Regions from separate parts of the Aquitalea sp. ASV11 genome, predicted to be linked through region 2. Evidence: predicted binding sites of a transcription regulator. Region 2 holds the regulator's gene; the other holds the start of a gene.
What was found. The regulator NrdR, encoded in region 2, represses ribonucleotide reductase genes. The targets are predictions, from matches to a motif close to AAANACNATATATNGTNTTT.
Positions count from the first base shown of each region.

Region 1 (7,076 bases), on a different contig from region 2:
ATCGACAACAGGCTGATGGCAGTGGGCGGGAAGTTGAGGTCCATGTACAGACCACCGGCCATGCCCCACAGGCTGCCCAGTACCACCAGCAGCATGGTCATGGCGCGGGCATAGCGCGGCGCATTGGCTTCGGACAGGCGGTCCGGCAGATAAAAGCGGCCAAAGTGCCCGGCAGCGCAGCCGGCTCCCATCAGGGCCGACCAGGCCAGGATGTCCGGATTGCCGGTACTGATGAGCACTCCCAGCGCCATCAGCAAGGACGCCAGGAAACAGCCCAGCATGGCAATGCCAAAGCTGTGGTCGATCAGCTCCATTTGCGCTGCCAGCAGGCGTGGCGGGTCGAAGCGTGGCAGCCAGCGCATCAGCGCATCACCTGTACCAGGCCACGGCGCTGGGCTTCCAGTACCGCCTCGGTGCGGCTGTACACGCCGAATTGTTCCAGAATGGCGGCCACATGCACGCGCACGGTGTTTTCCGACAGGCCCAGGCTATTGGCAATGGCCTTGTTGGACCGGCCCAGACACAGCTCGCTGAGCACCTCCAGCTGGCGCGGCGTCAGTTGCGAGCCGCGGCCTGTCGCCTTGGCCGGAACCGCGTCGGACAGTGCCTCGCCGCGCAGACAGCGTTCCAGCGCCTGGTCGATCTGCTCGACACTGGCGGACTTGGTCAGTACCCCGGCAATGTCCGGCGTGGTGCTGGCCAGCTCCGGGCTGGCTGACAGGATGATGATGCGGGATGACTGAAAATGACGGCGCAGCACGGCAATGCCATCCAGCCCGTTCAGACCCGGCAGTTGTATGTCCAGCAGGATGATGTCCACCGGGGTGCTGCCAAACTGGTGGATGGCATCCATCACGGTGCCGGCCTCGAGAATGTCGGCAACCTTGTCGTTGTTTTCCAGTACCAGGCGCAAGCCGGTACGGAACAGGGCGTGGTCGTCGATAAGCAGCAGTCTGGCACTAAGCATGGTTCATGTGTCGTCTGGTGAGGGGTAAGCACTGGCCATGCAGGCTGAACGGCTTGAACAGCCTTGCATGGCCGGTCATGTCAATCGGATGAAATTTCCCGGAGTGGCAAATATGTGCTTTTTTCAGAAAAAAGCAAAGCCTTTCTACTGTATTCTGTCTGGCGACGTGCAGGGCTGCTGGCTGAGCAGCTGGTTCAGGCTGTCGTATAGCAGTGCCGGTGTAACCGGCTTGTGCAACAAGGGCAGGCCGCTGTCACTGGCTTCGCGCAGCCGCGCCGGGGCGGTGTCGCCGGTCAGCAGCAGGGCGGGAATGTCGCGATCCAGCGCCTGGCGGATGGCACGGATGGCATCGGTGCCACTTTTCTGTTCGCGCAGCCGGTAGTCGCTGATCAGCAAGGCGGGTGTCTGTTGTGCCAGCAGGGGCAGGGCGGTTTCCAGTGATTCTGCTTCCATGCACTGGCAACCCCAGCTTTGCAACAGCATCACCATGCTGCTGCGCACGATGTCGTCGTCCTCGATCAGCAGCACGGTGGCCCTGGGCAGGGGCTGGCTGATCCTGACTGGCGGCGGGGTTTCTGCGGGTAGCGGGTTGGTCACTGCAATGCGTGGCAGGGCAAGGCGAAACACACTGCCACGGCCCGGGCGCGATTGCACACGCAAGGGGTGTTGCAGCAGCTGGGTGAGCCCGCGCACGATGGCCAGTCCAAGGCCCAGGCCTTTTTTACGATCGCGTTCCGGATTACCCAGCTGATGGAATTCGTCAAAGATTTCCTGTTGCTGCTGCGGGTCGATGCCGATGCCGCTGTCCCAGATCTCCAGCAGCAGCTCATCGCCACGGCGGCGGCAGCCCACCAGAATGCCGCCACGCTGGGTATAGCGGATGGCATTGCTGATGAGATTGCGCAGGATCAGTTCGATCAGCGAGGGATCGGACAGCACCACCTCGGCCGTGTCACGACTGCGGTAGAACAGGCCCTTGGTGTTGGCCAGTGGTGCCAGCTCTCTTTCCATCTTGTTGAGCAGTGGCTGCAGGGCAAAGGCTTGCAACTGAGGCGTGATGACCCCGGCGTCCACCCGCGAATAATCCAGCAGGCTGTGTAGCATTTCTGCCGAGGCATTGGTGGCGCTCTGGATATTGGCCAGCAGGGTTTGCTGTTTCGGGTCCAGTGCGGTCTTGCCCAGCACTTCCAGAAACAGCCCCTGTGCGTGGATGGGCTGGCGCAGGTCGTGACTGGCGGCAGCCAGGAATTTCGATTTGGCGATATTGGCCTGCTCGGCCTCTTGCTGGGCGCGCAGGGCTTCGGCTGAGGCCAGACGCAGCCGGTCCACCAGTTCCAGGTTTTCAAAGCGCAGCTCGATGGCCCCTTTGGCGGCCTGCGCACTATTGCGCGCCTGCATCAGCAAGGTGGCCAGATACATGATGGCGGCCAGGCCCAGCGCATTCAGCGCCAGTGCATCGGACTGCAAGGACTTGAGCGCAATCATGCCCAGTTCCAGCGTGATGAAGGCGATGAAGGCAGGCAGCACCGGCGACAGGATGGACATGGAATTACCCGCCACACCGGACAGCACGGCAATGGCCAGAATCCAGCTGGGGGGCGATGCAGGGTTCAGCCCCACCCACATCAGGCTGCCCCAGGCCGCACCGTCGATGGCGTGCAGCAGCACCAGCCGCCGCCGCAGCCTGGGCAATTCGGCTGGCTGGATGGCACGGGCCAGCAGGCGGCGGGCATCCATGAAGTCCACCAGCTTGGAGGCAATCACCACTACGCACCACAGGGTCAGCCGCAGCGGGTCGGCCTGGTGCTGCAAGGCATAGGCCACCAGCAGTACCACCAGAATGCCGGGCAGGACCGAGCTGCCCAGATTGTTGAGCAAGAGGCGGATTTGCTCGATCCGGACCTGGTCCTGCCTGTCTTGTTGTTCTGTGTTGATCATGTGCGGAAGAGGACAAACCGATTGTTTCCGGGAACAAGCACGCAGGGTGCTGCCCGGCTGTGCTTGCAGGCCATTATAGGGCCCAGCCCGGGGCTGGCTGCCAGTTTACTGATGACAATCATGCATGCACGGGCCGTGCTGCGGCAGGGTGGGCACCACGCTTGATGCGGATCAAGTGTTTTGTCTTGTGTCCGGCATGGCCATAAAAATCTATATATAGTGTTTTGAAAATTTTAATCACTATATATTGTTATGAAAAATACCGTGCTGCTGAATCCGCTTGCCACGCTGGACGAATACCTCAGCCGCGCCGACTGGCGCGTTTCTGCCAATGCCAATCAGGGCTACAGCCTGGGCGGCATGATACTCAATGCCGCCGGCAAGCTCACCGCCAACTACTGGCTGGACGGCATTTATCCGCCGGAGGTGGCGCAGGCCCACCGCGAGGCGGACTTCCACCTGCATGATCTGGACGTGCTGGCAGGCTACTGCGCTGGCTGGTCGCTGCGCCAGTTGCTGCACGAAGGTTTCAACGGCGTGCCGGGCCGGGTGGAGTCGGCACCACCGCGTCACCTGAGCGCCGCGCTGGGGCAAATGGTGAATTTTCTTGGCACCCTGCAAAACGAATGGGCAGGCGCGCAGGCTTTTTCCAGCGTGGATACCTACCTGGCACCGTTTCTCAAGCGGGACGAGCTGGACGATGCCGCGCTGGAACAAGCCATGCAGGAATTTGTGTACAACCTGAATGTGCCCTCGCGCTGGGGCACGCAAACGCCGTTCACCAACCTGACCTTCGACTGGACCTGCCCGGCCGACCTGGCCCCGCAGATTCCGCAGATTGCCGGTGAGGAAATGCCGTTCTGCTACGGCGACTGTCAGCCGGAGATGGACCGCATCAACCGCGCCTTCCTGCGGGTGATGGGCGCGGGCGATGCCCATGGCCGGGCGTTTACCTTTCCCATTCCCACCTACAACATCACGCCGGATTTTGACTGGGACAGCGCCAACGCCGATTTGCTGTTCGATCTGACCGCCCGCTATGGCCTGCCGTATTTCCAGAACTTCCTTAATTCCGATCTGGAACCGCAAATGGTGCGCTCCATGTGCTGCCGCCTGCAACTGGACCTGCGCGAGCTGCTCAAGCGCGGCAACGGCCTGTTTGGCAGCGCCGAGCAAACCGGCTCGCTGGGGGTGGTTACCCTCAACTGCGCGCGGCTGGGGTATCGCTTCCGTGGTGACTGGGACGGCCTGCTGGCCGAAACCGACCGCCTGCTGGCGCTGGCCTGCACCAGCCTGGAAATCAAGCGCGCGCGCGTGCAAGGCTGGATGGACGACGGCCTGTATCCTTATACCAAGCGCTATCTGGGCACACTGCGCAATCACTTCTCCACCGTGGGAGTGAATGGCATCAACGAGCTGATCCGCAATTACAGCAACGATGCCGACGACATCACCACCGCCCACGGCCAGCAACTGGCGCTGCAACTGCTGGACCACATCCGTGCCCGCATGGTGCAGATGCAGGAAGACACCGGCCATCTGTACAACCTGGAAGCCACTCCGGCGGAGGGCACCACCTACCGCTTTGCCCGTGAAGACCGCAAGCGCTTCCCCGACATCCTGCAAGCTGGCCCGGCGGACAAGCCGTATTACACCAACTCCAGCCAGCTGCCGGTGGGGCATACCGACGACCCCTTTGTTGCCCTGCAACATCAGGAGCCGCTGCAAGCGCGCTACACCGGCGGTACCGTGCTGCACCTGTACATGACCGAGGCGGTCAGCTCGGCCACGGCCTGCAAGCAGCTGGTGCACCGTTCGCTGCAACGCTTCCGCCTGCCTTACATCACGGTGACGCCCACCTTCTCGGTCTGCCCGCAGCACGGCTATCTGAGTGGACATCATGAATTCTGCCCCAAGTGCGATGCCGAACTGCTGGCCCGTCAGGCGGCAGCCACCGCGCCTTGCTGCTGAAAAGCCTGGCGCGCCTTGCCTTAGCGACGCTAGGCCATTTTGTTAGCCACGTCTTATCCCCAACCCTCTCAGGAGAACAATATGTCCCATCAAACCGACATCAAACAGGCGGAACAACTGGACCCGTCCCTGCGCACCCGCTGCGAAGTATGGACCCGCGTCATGGGTTACTTCCGCCCGGTATCCGCCTTCAATACCGGCAAGCAGGGCGAATTTGCCGAACGCGTGCATTTTGATGAACAGCACCTGCACCACTGAATCCAGCCCGCTACTTGCTGGTGTCGCCCCGTTTTCCAGCTGTGACTGGCCGGGGCGCTTGGTGGCCACCGTGTTTGTCGCCGGTTGCCCCTGGCGCTGCGGCTATTGCCACAACCCAGGGCTGCAAGCACGCGATGCAGGCCGGCTGGCCTGGCCACAACTACGCAGCTTGCTGGCGGCGCGGGTCGGCTTTCTGGACGGGGTGGTGTTTTCCGGTGGAGAACCCACACTGGCCCCGCAACTGGCCGACTGGATGCAGGACGCCCGCCAGCTGGGCTTGGCCATTGGCCTGCACACGGCAGGCATCTACCCGCAGCGGCTGGCGGCGCTCAAAGGCTTGGTGGACTGGATAGGCCTCGACATCAAGGCCGCACCCGGCGGGGTGGATGCCGTCACCGGCGTGCCCGGCAGCGAAAGCCGCATGTGGCAGGCACTGGATATCGCACTGGAAATGGGTTCGGACTGCGGCACCGCGCTGGAATGCCGCACCACGCTGGACCCGCGCGTGATGACGGCAGATAGCCTGCGCCGGCTGGCCGCCACCCTGCAGGCCAAAGGCGTCACCCACGCTGCCTTGCAACAGGGGCGGGATGCCAAAGGCCAGCCATTGTTCGACGCCACACAATGGCCGGGACAGGCGGTACTGGACGACTGGCAGCGGCGCTTTTGCCAGTTCAGCTGGCGTCACGCCTAGTATTGACGCAATTACCGACTGCGCGCTTGCGCCAGACTTCAAGCCGGGCGGTGTTGCCCCTGCCCATCACGCAGCAACTGCCGTGACAGACGGCTGTGCAAGCGCTGGTGGCAAGCGGCGGCCAGTCCTAGCAACTCACCATTGTCGGCAGAGATGCCGGGCGGCGTGGCAATCTGCTGTGCCAGCGCCTGCAAGGGCGTGGCCGAACTGTTCAGCCCCAGCAAACGGCCATGCGCATGACGCAAGGGGTGGTCCGGCGTGTAATCCAGCGTCAGCAGCCAGTGCGAATGCTGCCAGCGCGCACCCTGCGTCAACACCGCCTGTAGCACCGCATGACTCACCTGCACCCCGGCCTCTGCAGCCAATGCCAAGGCCTGCTCCCAACGCGGGGCAGTGGGCGGCAGCTGCTCCAGTGCCGGTAGCAGCTGCCTGTTCAACCAGTCACGCAACTGCCGCGCCAGCGGCTTGTTACTGCGACGCAAGGCGCGCAGCAAGGCCGTTGCTGGCCAGTATTCCTTTGTCACTTCTGTTTTCGGTGTGTTTTCGTGTGTCGGCTCTGCTGCCAGTAATTGCTGAATACGGCTTCCCAACCGACGACCAATGACGGCCAGCACATCGCCGCTATGCAGCCACCATTCGCCTTGGTGATGTTGCACATGCAGCGGTTTGCCGTGGTAGTGGAAGCAAAGGGGAGGCGGGTGTTGGGGGGAGGTTTGCGTAGTCATGAAGCGGGTTCCTTTGAACGTGAAAGCGCCCATTGCTTTCGGGCAGGGCAACCGCTTCGAGATGGTGTGTTGAGCACCAGCGGCGGATTCTATGGACGACATCGCGGGGTGGAAACTGACCGAAGGGGAGGTAAATGGCAGGTGGTTGACGGTAGTTGCCTGTAGGGTGGATGCCCCGGAGGGGCGATCCACCGCGTAACGCTTACGAATAAATCCATTTCTCCTGGCGAAAAACAACCGCACCGAAGCCACCCATGGGCCCCGTCAAGCATGCCGACGGGTGACGCAGCTGCGGTTTTAAGCGGCTGGCTGTTTGAGCGATTGGACGTTAGCCAATCGCGAGTTCCAGCCGTGCCGCAGCAGTGTCAGGCCCCGGAGGGCAGCCGCAGGCCATGCTTGTGGGGTGGCCTTGGAGGTGAAGGAGGGCTTGGCCAGGCAAGCCCTCTTTCCCGTTCGCCGCGCGGAAGCGGCATGCAAATCATCATCCGCGTGAGCGGATGCAAAGCCTGTTTTGACTTGGCAA
Region 1 covers NZ_JAELUD010000112.1:606-7,681, forward strand. The annotation lists partial or broken gene JHD62_RS20615 (HAMP domain-containing sensor histidine kinase) at 1-362, opposite strand, end outside; gene JHD62_RS20620 (response regulator transcription factor) at 362-967, opposite strand; gene JHD62_RS20625 (ATP-binding protein) at 1,112-2,905, opposite strand; gene JHD62_RS20630 (ribonucleoside triphosphate reductase) at 3,170-4,876, shown strand; gene nrdD (anaerobic ribonucleoside-triphosphate reductase) at 4,958-5,134, shown strand; gene JHD62_RS20640 (anaerobic ribonucleoside-triphosphate reductase activating protein) at 5,112-5,828, shown strand; gene JHD62_RS20645 (hypothetical protein) at 5,867-6,553, opposite strand.
Region 1: the regulator NrdR is predicted to act here: its motif matches at 3,111-3,130, upstream of JHD62_RS20630 (ribonucleoside triphosphate reductase).

Region 2 (9,682 bases):
GCTGGACAAGCTGATGGGCTTGCGTCAGGACCCTGATATCACCCTGCAAAAGCTGGATGACATCATCAATGAAGACCCGGCGTTGTGTGTGGCCATGCTCAAGGCTGCCAATACGCCCATTCTGGGTCGCGGCCGGCACATCACTTCGGTGCATCAGGCAATCAGCCTGCTGGGTATCAAGAATGTCATCAGTCTGGTAAGCGGCCTGGTATTGCGCACCCGGCTGACGGCGGAAACTCCGCCAGCACTGGAACAGTTCTGGGATGGCACCTTGCAGATCGCCATGATCAGCTCGGCCCTGTGTGACCGCATTGTCCACGTCACCGACGACTGCCGCAGCTTTGCCCTGTTTCACAACTGCGGCATGGCCATCATGCTGATGCGCTTCCCCAGTTACAGCCGCACGCTGCGCCTGGTGGAAATGGCCAGCGATGACCGTATCGGGCTGGTGGAGCAGGAACTGCACGGCACGCGTCATGATGTAGTGGGTTATCTGGTGGCCCGTAGCTGGAATATGCCGGAAAACTTTGCCAAAGCCATCCTGATGCAGAATGACGATACGGTGATGGATACCAGCCCGGAGGCTCCGCTGGACCACGATGGCCGCATGATGGTGGCGGTAACCCGTGCAGCACGCCATGTATGGCGTACGCTGACCCCAGGCAAAGAAGATGCCGGCTGGGAGGCCCGCAAGGACGAGGTGCTCAATTACCTGGGCATGTCGGATGTGGAATTTGAAGACTGGGTGGATGCCATGCATCAGGAACTGGCAGTCACGGCATAAGCAGGGCCACCCCGACAAAAAAACCGCGTGTCAGACACGCGGTTTTTTTATTGCTGGTGACGAACAATCAACCGAGGTAGCGGGCCTGCAGATGTGCACGGAAATAGTCCGGATTCAGCGTTTCCCCACATGCACGGCTTACCAGTTCTGCGGTGGAATAGCGGCTGGCCTGGCTCCAGATGTTCTGCTCCAGCCAGTCAAACACGGCACTCAGCTCTCCAGCTGCAATGCGTTGGTCCAGGTCCGGCATACTGCGGCGCATCACGGCAAAGTACTGCGCAGCGTACATCGCACCCAGTGTGTAGCTGGGGAAATAACCGAAACTGCCGTCAGTCCAGTGAATATCCTGCAGGCAGCCTTGACGGTAATTGCCACGGGTGTCCACACCCAGATAACTTTGCATTTTTTCATCCCACAATGCCGGAATGTCTTCTGGCTCGATATCGCCTTCAATCAGCGCCTTCTCGATTTCATAGCGCAAGATCACATGGGCGGGATAGCACAGCTCGTCGGCATCCACCCGGATGTAACCCGGATGGACACGGCTGTAGAGCAAGGCCAGGTTTTCCGGAGCAAAGGCCGGCTGCGTGCCCAGATGCTCGCCAATCAACGGTGAAATCAGCGACAGGAAGGCCGGGTTACGGCCCAGTTGCATCTCGAAAGACAGGCTTTGGCTTTCATGGATGCCCATGGAACGTGCACGTCCCACCGGCAGATGCAGCAAGTCGCGCGGCAAGCCCTGCTCGTAACGTGCGTGCCCGGTTTCGTGGATGATGCCCATCAGGCTTTGCATGAAGTCATCTTCCCGATAGCGCGTGGTAATACGCACGTCTTCCGGCACGCCACCGCAGAAGGGATGCACGCTGACATCCAGCCGGCCGGCATCAAAGTCGAAACCCAGCAGGCCCATCACTGCCAGGCCCAGTTGACGCTGCTGCTCCACCGGGAAGCTTCCTTGCGGCAGCAGCAGTTTTTCCTGTGCCTGCTTGTCCATTACCTGGGCAATCAGCCCCGGCAGCCAGCTTTTGACCGCAGCAAAGATGCGGTCGATATCGGCACTTTGCATGCCCGGTTCGTACTTGTTCATCAGGGCATCGTAAGGCGTGCAGCCCTGGGCGGATGCCAACAATTGCGCTTCCTGACGCGACAGCTTCACCACTTCGCGGAAGTTCTGCAAAAAGCCGGTCCAGTCATTGTTGGCACGTTGTTCACGCCAGGCATGTTCACAACGCGCACCAGCCAGTGCCTGGGCTTCCACCAGTTCGGCCGGCAACAGATTGGCCTGCTGCCACTCACGGCGCATCTCGCGCAGGCTGGCTTGTTCGAATTCGGTTTTGGCTTCCTGCTCGGCTTGTTGCAGTTCTTGCGCCAGGGCGGGGTCGGTCAGCGTGGCATGCATCAGCACCTCAAGCTCGGCCTGTGCGGCTGCCCGCGCCTCATTGCCTTTGGACGGCATCATGGTGGCTTGGTCCCAACCGGCGATGGCAGCCAGATGGGCATAACGGTGCAAACGGGTAAACCGGGTCAGCAAGGATGCATAAGCCGAGGATTGCGACATGCAAACTCCAATGGATGTGCCGGGCAGCGCAGCCGTTTGTCAGGCGTAGTCTGCTGCTCCGGCAAGGTTGATGGTATGGCGCTCTTCAGTGCTGGCGGGTGGTATTACCCGGTTGCAACAGGCCGAGCGGCTGGGCTGCCTCTTCGGCAAGGTGAATCCGCTCATGGGCCGGCGGAAATGACAGCCAGTAATAGAAGTACTCCCGCGCCAGCTGGACAAAGGCTTTCTGGTTTTGCGCATCGCTCAGGTGCAGCAACATGGCATCCACCACCATGCGGAAGCTGTCCGGACGGTAGGGTTGGCCCGACAGCAGGAACAACATGGCTTTGAGCAGGTATTCCCGCTCCTGGATGTCCACTTCGGGCATACCGTCTTCAAACAGCTTGCCCAGATAGATTTCCAGTGAAGGCGGGAAGGTATTGAAGCCTTGCTGCTGCATGCGTTCGAGCAGGGATGCCAGCGAATCGGCCATTTCCAGCCGTACATTGCGCGTGGTGAAACCGGAGCGGGAGGTGATTTCCACCAGCTTTTTGACGTCACCAAGCCAGAAATAATAATACTCGCGGGCGCAGGTCAGGGCGGTAACCCGGTCTGCCACTTCGGAGTCGTTGACGAAACGCTCCACCACCCGGCGAAAGGATTGGGCATCCCGCGACACGCCAACCAGCAGCGGCAGCAAGCGGTCCAGCAACTGGCGGCGCTCCTGCAATACCTGCTCGCTGGCACCCTGGCGCAGGATCAGGCGCAAATAGGCATCCAGTGCCTGTTGCAGGGCTTCCCTGTCCATGGCTGGAAGTGCTGAGGCGTTCTCGGTCATTGGCATGTACTCGCAAGGTCGGCCTGTGCCGCTGCAGTCTTTCGTCGCGTATGTGCGCCGTAAAGACCTGTTTCATTGTGGAACAGGATCAGGGCTTCGGCCAGACGATTTCTCCACTGGCCGCAGCCCGGTACTTCAAGGCTGGGCAAACGTCATGTTGATACGGATGTCGGCGCCAACCATGCGCACATCCTGAATCTTCACCTGCTGTTTGTCGGCCAGATCTTCCAGCGCAGGCCAGGCAAACAAGCCCTGTGCCGTACTGCCCACCAGCGCCGGGGCCAGGAACAGGATGGCTTCGTCCACCAGCCCGGCACGCACCAGTGCACCATTCAGCCCGGCACCCGCTTCGATCATGAGTTCATTGACACCACGTTCGGCCAGTCGTTGCATCAGCATGGGCAGATTGGCGTGACCGGCATCTTCGGGCAGCACCATCAGTTCGGCACCGCGCTGCAAATACGGCTGGTGCCGCAGCGGGTCGGCAATGCTGGTCACCAGCAAGGTATTGCCACCGTGGAAAATGCGCCGGTCCGGCGGGGTGACCAGACGGCTGTCCAGCACTACCCGCAGCGGTTGCTGCGGCAAAATGAAATCACGCACGGTCAATTGCGGATTATCCACCAGCACCGTACCGCTGCCGGTCAGGATGGCGCAGCTGCGCGCACGCAGCTTTTGCACATCGTGACGGGCGGCAGGGCCGGTTATCCATTGGCTTTTTCCGTTGAGCAATGCCGTCTTGCCATCCAGTGTGGCGGCAGCCTTGAGCGTCACCCACGGACGTTGCCGCTCCACCCGCGACAGAAAACCACGATGAACGCGGCGAGCCTCGGCTTCCAGCAGCCCTGCGGTGGCATCGATGCCGGCAGCACGCAGCATGGCCAGTCCGCGACCGGCAACCTCATGGTAAGGATCCACCATGGCGGCCACCACGCGTACCAGCCCTTCCTGGATCAGCCGTTCGGCACAAGGTGGCGTCCGGCCGTGATGACTGCAAGGCTCCAGCGTGACATAGGCCGTTGCACCCCGCGGTGAATCACCACGCGCCAGACAGTTCTTGATGGCCTGAATTTCGGCATGATCGCCACCCACTTGCAGGGTGGCACCTTCGCCAATCACCTGGCCATCGCGCACCAGTACACAACCTACTCCGGGATTAGGTGCCGCCCGACGGGTGGCGGACTCGGCCAGGCGTAGCGCCTGTTGCATGAATACATGGTCTTGCGGGGAAAACAACGACATCAACAAGCCTTCCAGCGGAATGAGAATGGCCACGTCTGACTGGCAGGCAGCGGCCGATAGCGTAAGCAAGCAAGCTGACCGGCAATGCAGCGGTCAGGCTGATAGTCAGTGATTGGACTTCTGGATTTCCTTGATGGCGTCGGAGAATTCGGAAATATCCTGAAAACTGCGATAGACCGAGGCAAAACGCACATAGGCCACCTTGTCCAGCTTGGCCAGCTCGTTCATCACCATTTCACCGATCTGCCGGCTGGATACTTCGCGCTCACCCAGTTGCAGCAGCCGATGGCAGATACGATCAATCGCATCATCCACCAAGGCGGTGGGAACCGGGCGCTTGTGCAGGGCACGCAGAAAGCTGGTACGCACTTTCTCGATATCGAATTCGGAACGATGGCCACCAGACTTCACCACCTGCGGCATGCGCACATCAGCGGTCTCGAATGTCGTGAAGCGCTTTTCGCAAGCCAGGCAACGACGACGACGACGGATGCTGGCCCCGTCTTCACTGACGCGGGAGTCGATGACCTGCGTATCGGCATTGCCACAGAAAGGACATTTCATGACGTGTCAATCCAGTGTGTTTGATATGGTCTGATGGTATCAGCAAAGGCCACACAGGTTAATGCCTGCAATCGTAAAGCAGCGCCTATTTGCTGCAGACAAGAAAAAAGGCAGCCCGTGGGCTGCCTTTGGTCAAACATGCTAGCGCTTACTTGGCGTAAACCGGGAAGCGATGGCACAGCGCGGTAGCCTGTTCGGCTACGCGAGCAATGGCTGCATCGTCGTTCGGGTTGTCCAGTACGTCGGCTACCAGGTTGGCCACCATCACGGCTTCGGCTTCCTTGAAACCGCGGGTAGTGATGGCCGGGGAACCGATACGGATGCCGGAAGTCACGAACGGGCTTTCCGGGTCATTCGGAATGGCGTTCTTGTTGACGGTGATGTGACCACGGCCCAGCAGCGCGTCGGCGGCCTTGCCGGTCAGGCCCTTGGGACGCAAGTCCACCAGGAAGACGTGGCTTTCGGTACGGCCGGAGATGATGCGCAGACCACGCTCGGCCAGGGTACGGGCCATGGCGTCGGCGTTCTTCAGCACTTGTTCCTGGTACACCTTGAATTCCGGTTGCAGCGCTTCCTTGAAAGCGATGGCCTTGCCGGCAATCACGTGCATCAGCGGGCCGCCCTGCAGGGTGGGGAACACATTGCTGTTGATGCTCTTTTCGAACTCGGCCTTGGCCAGGATGATGCCGCCACGCGGACCACGCAGGGTCTTGTGGGTGGTGGAGGTCACGAAGTCGGCATGCGGCACCGGGTTCGGGTATACACCAGCGGCGATCAGACCGGCGTAGTGCGCCATGTCGACCATGAAGTAAGCACCGCACTTCTTGGCGATCTGACCCATGCGTTCGAAGTCGAAGCGCAGCGCGTAAGCGGATGCACCACCGATGATCAGCTTGGGCTTGGTTTCCATCGCTACGCGTTCCATGTCGTCGTAGTCGATTTCTTCCTTTTCGTTCAGACCGTAGGCCACGATGTTGAACATCTTGCCGGACAGGTTGGCCGGGGAACCGTGGGTCAGGTGACCACCGTGGCCCAGGTTCATGCCCATTACGGTATCGCCCGGTTTCAGGATGGAGAAGTACACGGCCTGGTTGGCCTGGCTACCGGAGTGCGGCTGCACGTTGGCATACTCGGCACCGAACAGTTGCTTCACGCGGTCGATCGCCAGTTGCTCGATCACGTCCACGTGTTCACAGCCACCGTAGAAACGCTTGGCCGGGTAGCCTTCAGCGTACTTGTTGGTCAGCTGGGAGCCCTGGGCTTCCATCACTGCGGGGCTGGTATAGTTTTCGGAAGCGATCAGTTCAATATGATCTTCCTGGCGTTGGCACTCGGCCTTGATAGCGGCGGCCAGTTCCGGGTCGAACTTGGCAATCGTCTGGTCAGCTGCAAACATCTTTGACTCTTCCATCAAAGGGTTAACGATGAGGCCATTCTACACGAATCGCCCGGTGGAAAATTTTCACGTAAAGCTATTTTGGCAGTATCCACAAACGCGTTACGCCATGGTTGTCCTTTATTGCCCGCTCAGCTGCGGCAGGTCGTCAGCGGTAAAGAACAGCGGTATTCCGTCACGGCTTTCCGGGTAAACCTCGGCCAGCACATGCACATCGCGAACCCGGCATTCAGCCATCAGTTCACGGAAATTCGATTCAATCAGTGCCACATTGTCCATGGCAGCCAGTGGCCAGACAAAAGCTTCCCAGTTGCGCTCGTCACCTTCTGCTGACAGGGTGATGTGCAACTGACCGTTGTCGTGGGCGGACAGAATGGCAACCGGGTCTTTCGACAACTCGCGCAGTCGGCGGATCTGACTGCTGGCAAACACTTGCAAGGCCACCTCGAAGCGGGCGAAGTTGCCAGCCACCAGGGCCTGCATCACCGGCAAGGGCGGACGGGCAATCGGGAACAGCGTCACACCATCGGTGTGCAATTGTTCGCCCAGGAATTTCATCAGCGGCATGCCCCAGGCACCGACGGCACCACCCAGCTTTACCGGGACCGCATCGCCTTCCGGCTGGATGGCGACACCCAGCAGGTAGCGCAGGAACACACCTTCTTCTTTCAGGGTGATGGCGGCACCGTTCAGTGCTTCGCCAACACCATCAGCCGCGCTGGTCAAATCACGGGTCAGGCGGTACAGCCTGGCCGCATCCATCGCCACTACCGTGTCCGGATGCAGCAACTGACCAAACACGCGGACATCGCCATCCGAACTGATGACACCGTGTTGGCGCAGCAACGCGTTCAAACCGTCTTCATCCGCAATGGCGGCAGGCAGCGTTGCCTGGTTCTTGCTACCGGCCACCAGCACCAGCGGCAAGGCAAACACATGTGCACAGCGCCCGTCCGGCTGCTCGACTGCGGCCCGCAATGCATCCCAGACAATCTTATAAGTGTCCTGTGACGGCACCATCGCCAAAGCGACCGAAATGGAGAGCAATTCGCCACGTTGCAGCATTTGCGCCATGGCATCGCGGATGGCGACAAACCACATCTCACGATCCGCTTCTGTCGTTGCGTTCTGCACCGACAGCGCGTTGTGGATCAACATATTGGTCAGCGATACCTGCGGGTGGTATTGGCGCGGGTCCGGGAGAGTGAGAAGCGGCTGCGACATCTTGTCATCCTGCTGAAATCGGGAAAGGCGATATTGTCGCACAGTCAGCCGCTGACGGCTCATCAAGCAAGCGCTTGACTTTCAATTTAAAACATAAGAATGTGCTAATTTGCGACAAAAATGGATGTTTTTTCGTTTTCCGAAAATTCAGATGTTGACACTCGCACACGGCATCTGGATAATCCGTACTCGTTGAGATGCAGCAATTGCTTCTTGATAGTTTCTCCTCTATTTCTCCTTTGTAGACTTGGCGCGGGCCTCACGGCACCGCGCATTTTTTTTGCCTACTCGCACCAAACCCCCATCAAGCAATGCTGTAACACAATGTTATTAAAGATTTTTTACGAAATATCATAAAGAATCCGCATCGCCACAAGCGTAGTCAAAGCAGCGATATCCCCCACAACAGCCCTGCGGATCGCCGTCAGCACGCTATCGCTGTACAGCCCGGCTCATGCCAATGGGAAATGTTCGAATGTGATTAATTGCAGCGCAATTAGCACTAATATATTGTATACAAGTTCAAATTGTGACAAAAAAGAAAAACCGAACATGCGGAAATGTTCGGTCTTGCAGGAAGAGCAAGAAGACGTAGCGCCAGAACACGCTACCAATCAGGGAATCCGGTGCGCTTGCGTGACCGGAAATGATGTGACTTGGTGCCGAATTTTAAGTTCACCGCCCAAGAAAAATCTTATCCTGGATCAAACAGGGTTGTGGCAAATACCCGACAGTTTTACTTGGTCTTCATCACTCATGACAAGGCAGGCCGTGACAGACCCAGCCAGGCCTGCACGGATGGCCGCTGCCATTGCAAGGCTGCGTAATCCGACAGTCGCTGCGGCATGGGGTCGCCATTCAGGCGCAAGCGGTTGAGCATCAGTGCCAGATCGACATCGACAATGCTCCACTCTCCAAACAGGGTGTCCGACCCCGGCGGCAGGATCTGCTCGGCCACGCGTAGCAATTTGTGCGCCGCACGCTGCGCAGCGTCAGCCAAGGGACGTGCGACTGGCCGGTAGAACACCACCAGCGTGTCACGCTCCTCACGCAGAGGCAGCAGATCGCTGCGCAGCCAGGACTGGATTTGCCGCGCCCGCGCCTTGTCCTGGGCCGATTGCGGGTACAAAGCCGGGGTGGGGAAAAGCTCGTCCAGATATTCGGTAATGGCCGAAGACTCACTGAGCACGAAATCACCATGCTGCAAAGCAGGCACCCGCGCGGTCAGCGAACTGAGCGCATAAGCCGGTGCATGATTGGCCCCGCTAGCCAGATCCAGTGTAGACAGGGTGAAGGGCAACTGCTTCTCCTGCAACGCCACATACACCGACATGGCATAGGGGCTGCAATACTGGGCATCGACGGTCAGGTGCAGTTTGGTCGTGGAGGTCATCATTGACTCACTTTCTACGGTTCAATCAGTCGGGCTTGCCCTTGATTACGCAGGCAGGGACAAGCAAAAAAAACGGCAGCCGCAGCTGCCGTCATTACCGATTCAGCGGGCAGCCCGCTTATTTTTCCACCTGGGTCACATCACGCACCGCGCCGGTATCGGCACTGGTGGTCATGGCCGCGTAGGCACGCAGGGCGGCGCTGACCGGGCGCTGGCGATCCACCGGTTTCCAGGCATCACGGCCACGTGCTTCCATGGCAGCGCGTCGGGCAGCCAGTGCCTCGTCGCTGATGGCCAGACGGATGCCGCGGTTGGGGATGTCGATCTCGATGGTGTCACCCTCTTCCACCAGACCAATTGCACCGCCTTCGGCTGCTTCCGGCGACACGTGGCCGATGGACAGGCCGGAAGTACCACCAGAGAAACGGCCATCGGTCAGCAGCGCGCAGGCCTTGCCCAAGCCCTTGGACTTGAGATAGCTGGTGGGGTAAAGCATTTCCTGCATGCCGGGGCCGCCCTTGGGGCCTTCGTAGCGGATGACCACCACGTCGCCAGCCACAATCTTGTCGTCCAGGATGGCAGCAACGGCGTCGTCCTGGCTTTCAAAGATGCGGGCACGGCCGGTGAACTTGAGGATGGAATCATCCACACCAGCGGTTTTCACGATGCAGCCACGCTCGGCGATATTGCCGTACAGCACGGCC
Region 2 covers NZ_JAELUD010000003.1:8,031-17,712, forward strand. The annotation lists gene JHD62_RS01905 (HDOD domain-containing protein) at 1-784, shown strand, start outside; gene JHD62_RS01910 (carboxypeptidase M32) at 852-2,342, opposite strand; gene JHD62_RS01915 (hypothetical protein) at 2,428-3,129, opposite strand; gene ribD (bifunctional diaminohydroxyphosphoribosylaminopyrimidine deaminase/5-amino-6-(5-phosphoribosylamino)uracil reductase RibD) at 3,295-4,401, opposite strand; gene nrdR (transcriptional regulator NrdR) at 4,507-4,965, opposite strand; gene glyA (serine hydroxymethyltransferase) at 5,114-6,361, opposite strand; gene JHD62_RS01935 (hypothetical protein) at 6,482-7,585, opposite strand; gene yfcF (glutathione transferase) at 8,340-8,981, opposite strand; gene ilvD (dihydroxy-acid dehydratase) at 9,097-9,682, opposite strand, start outside.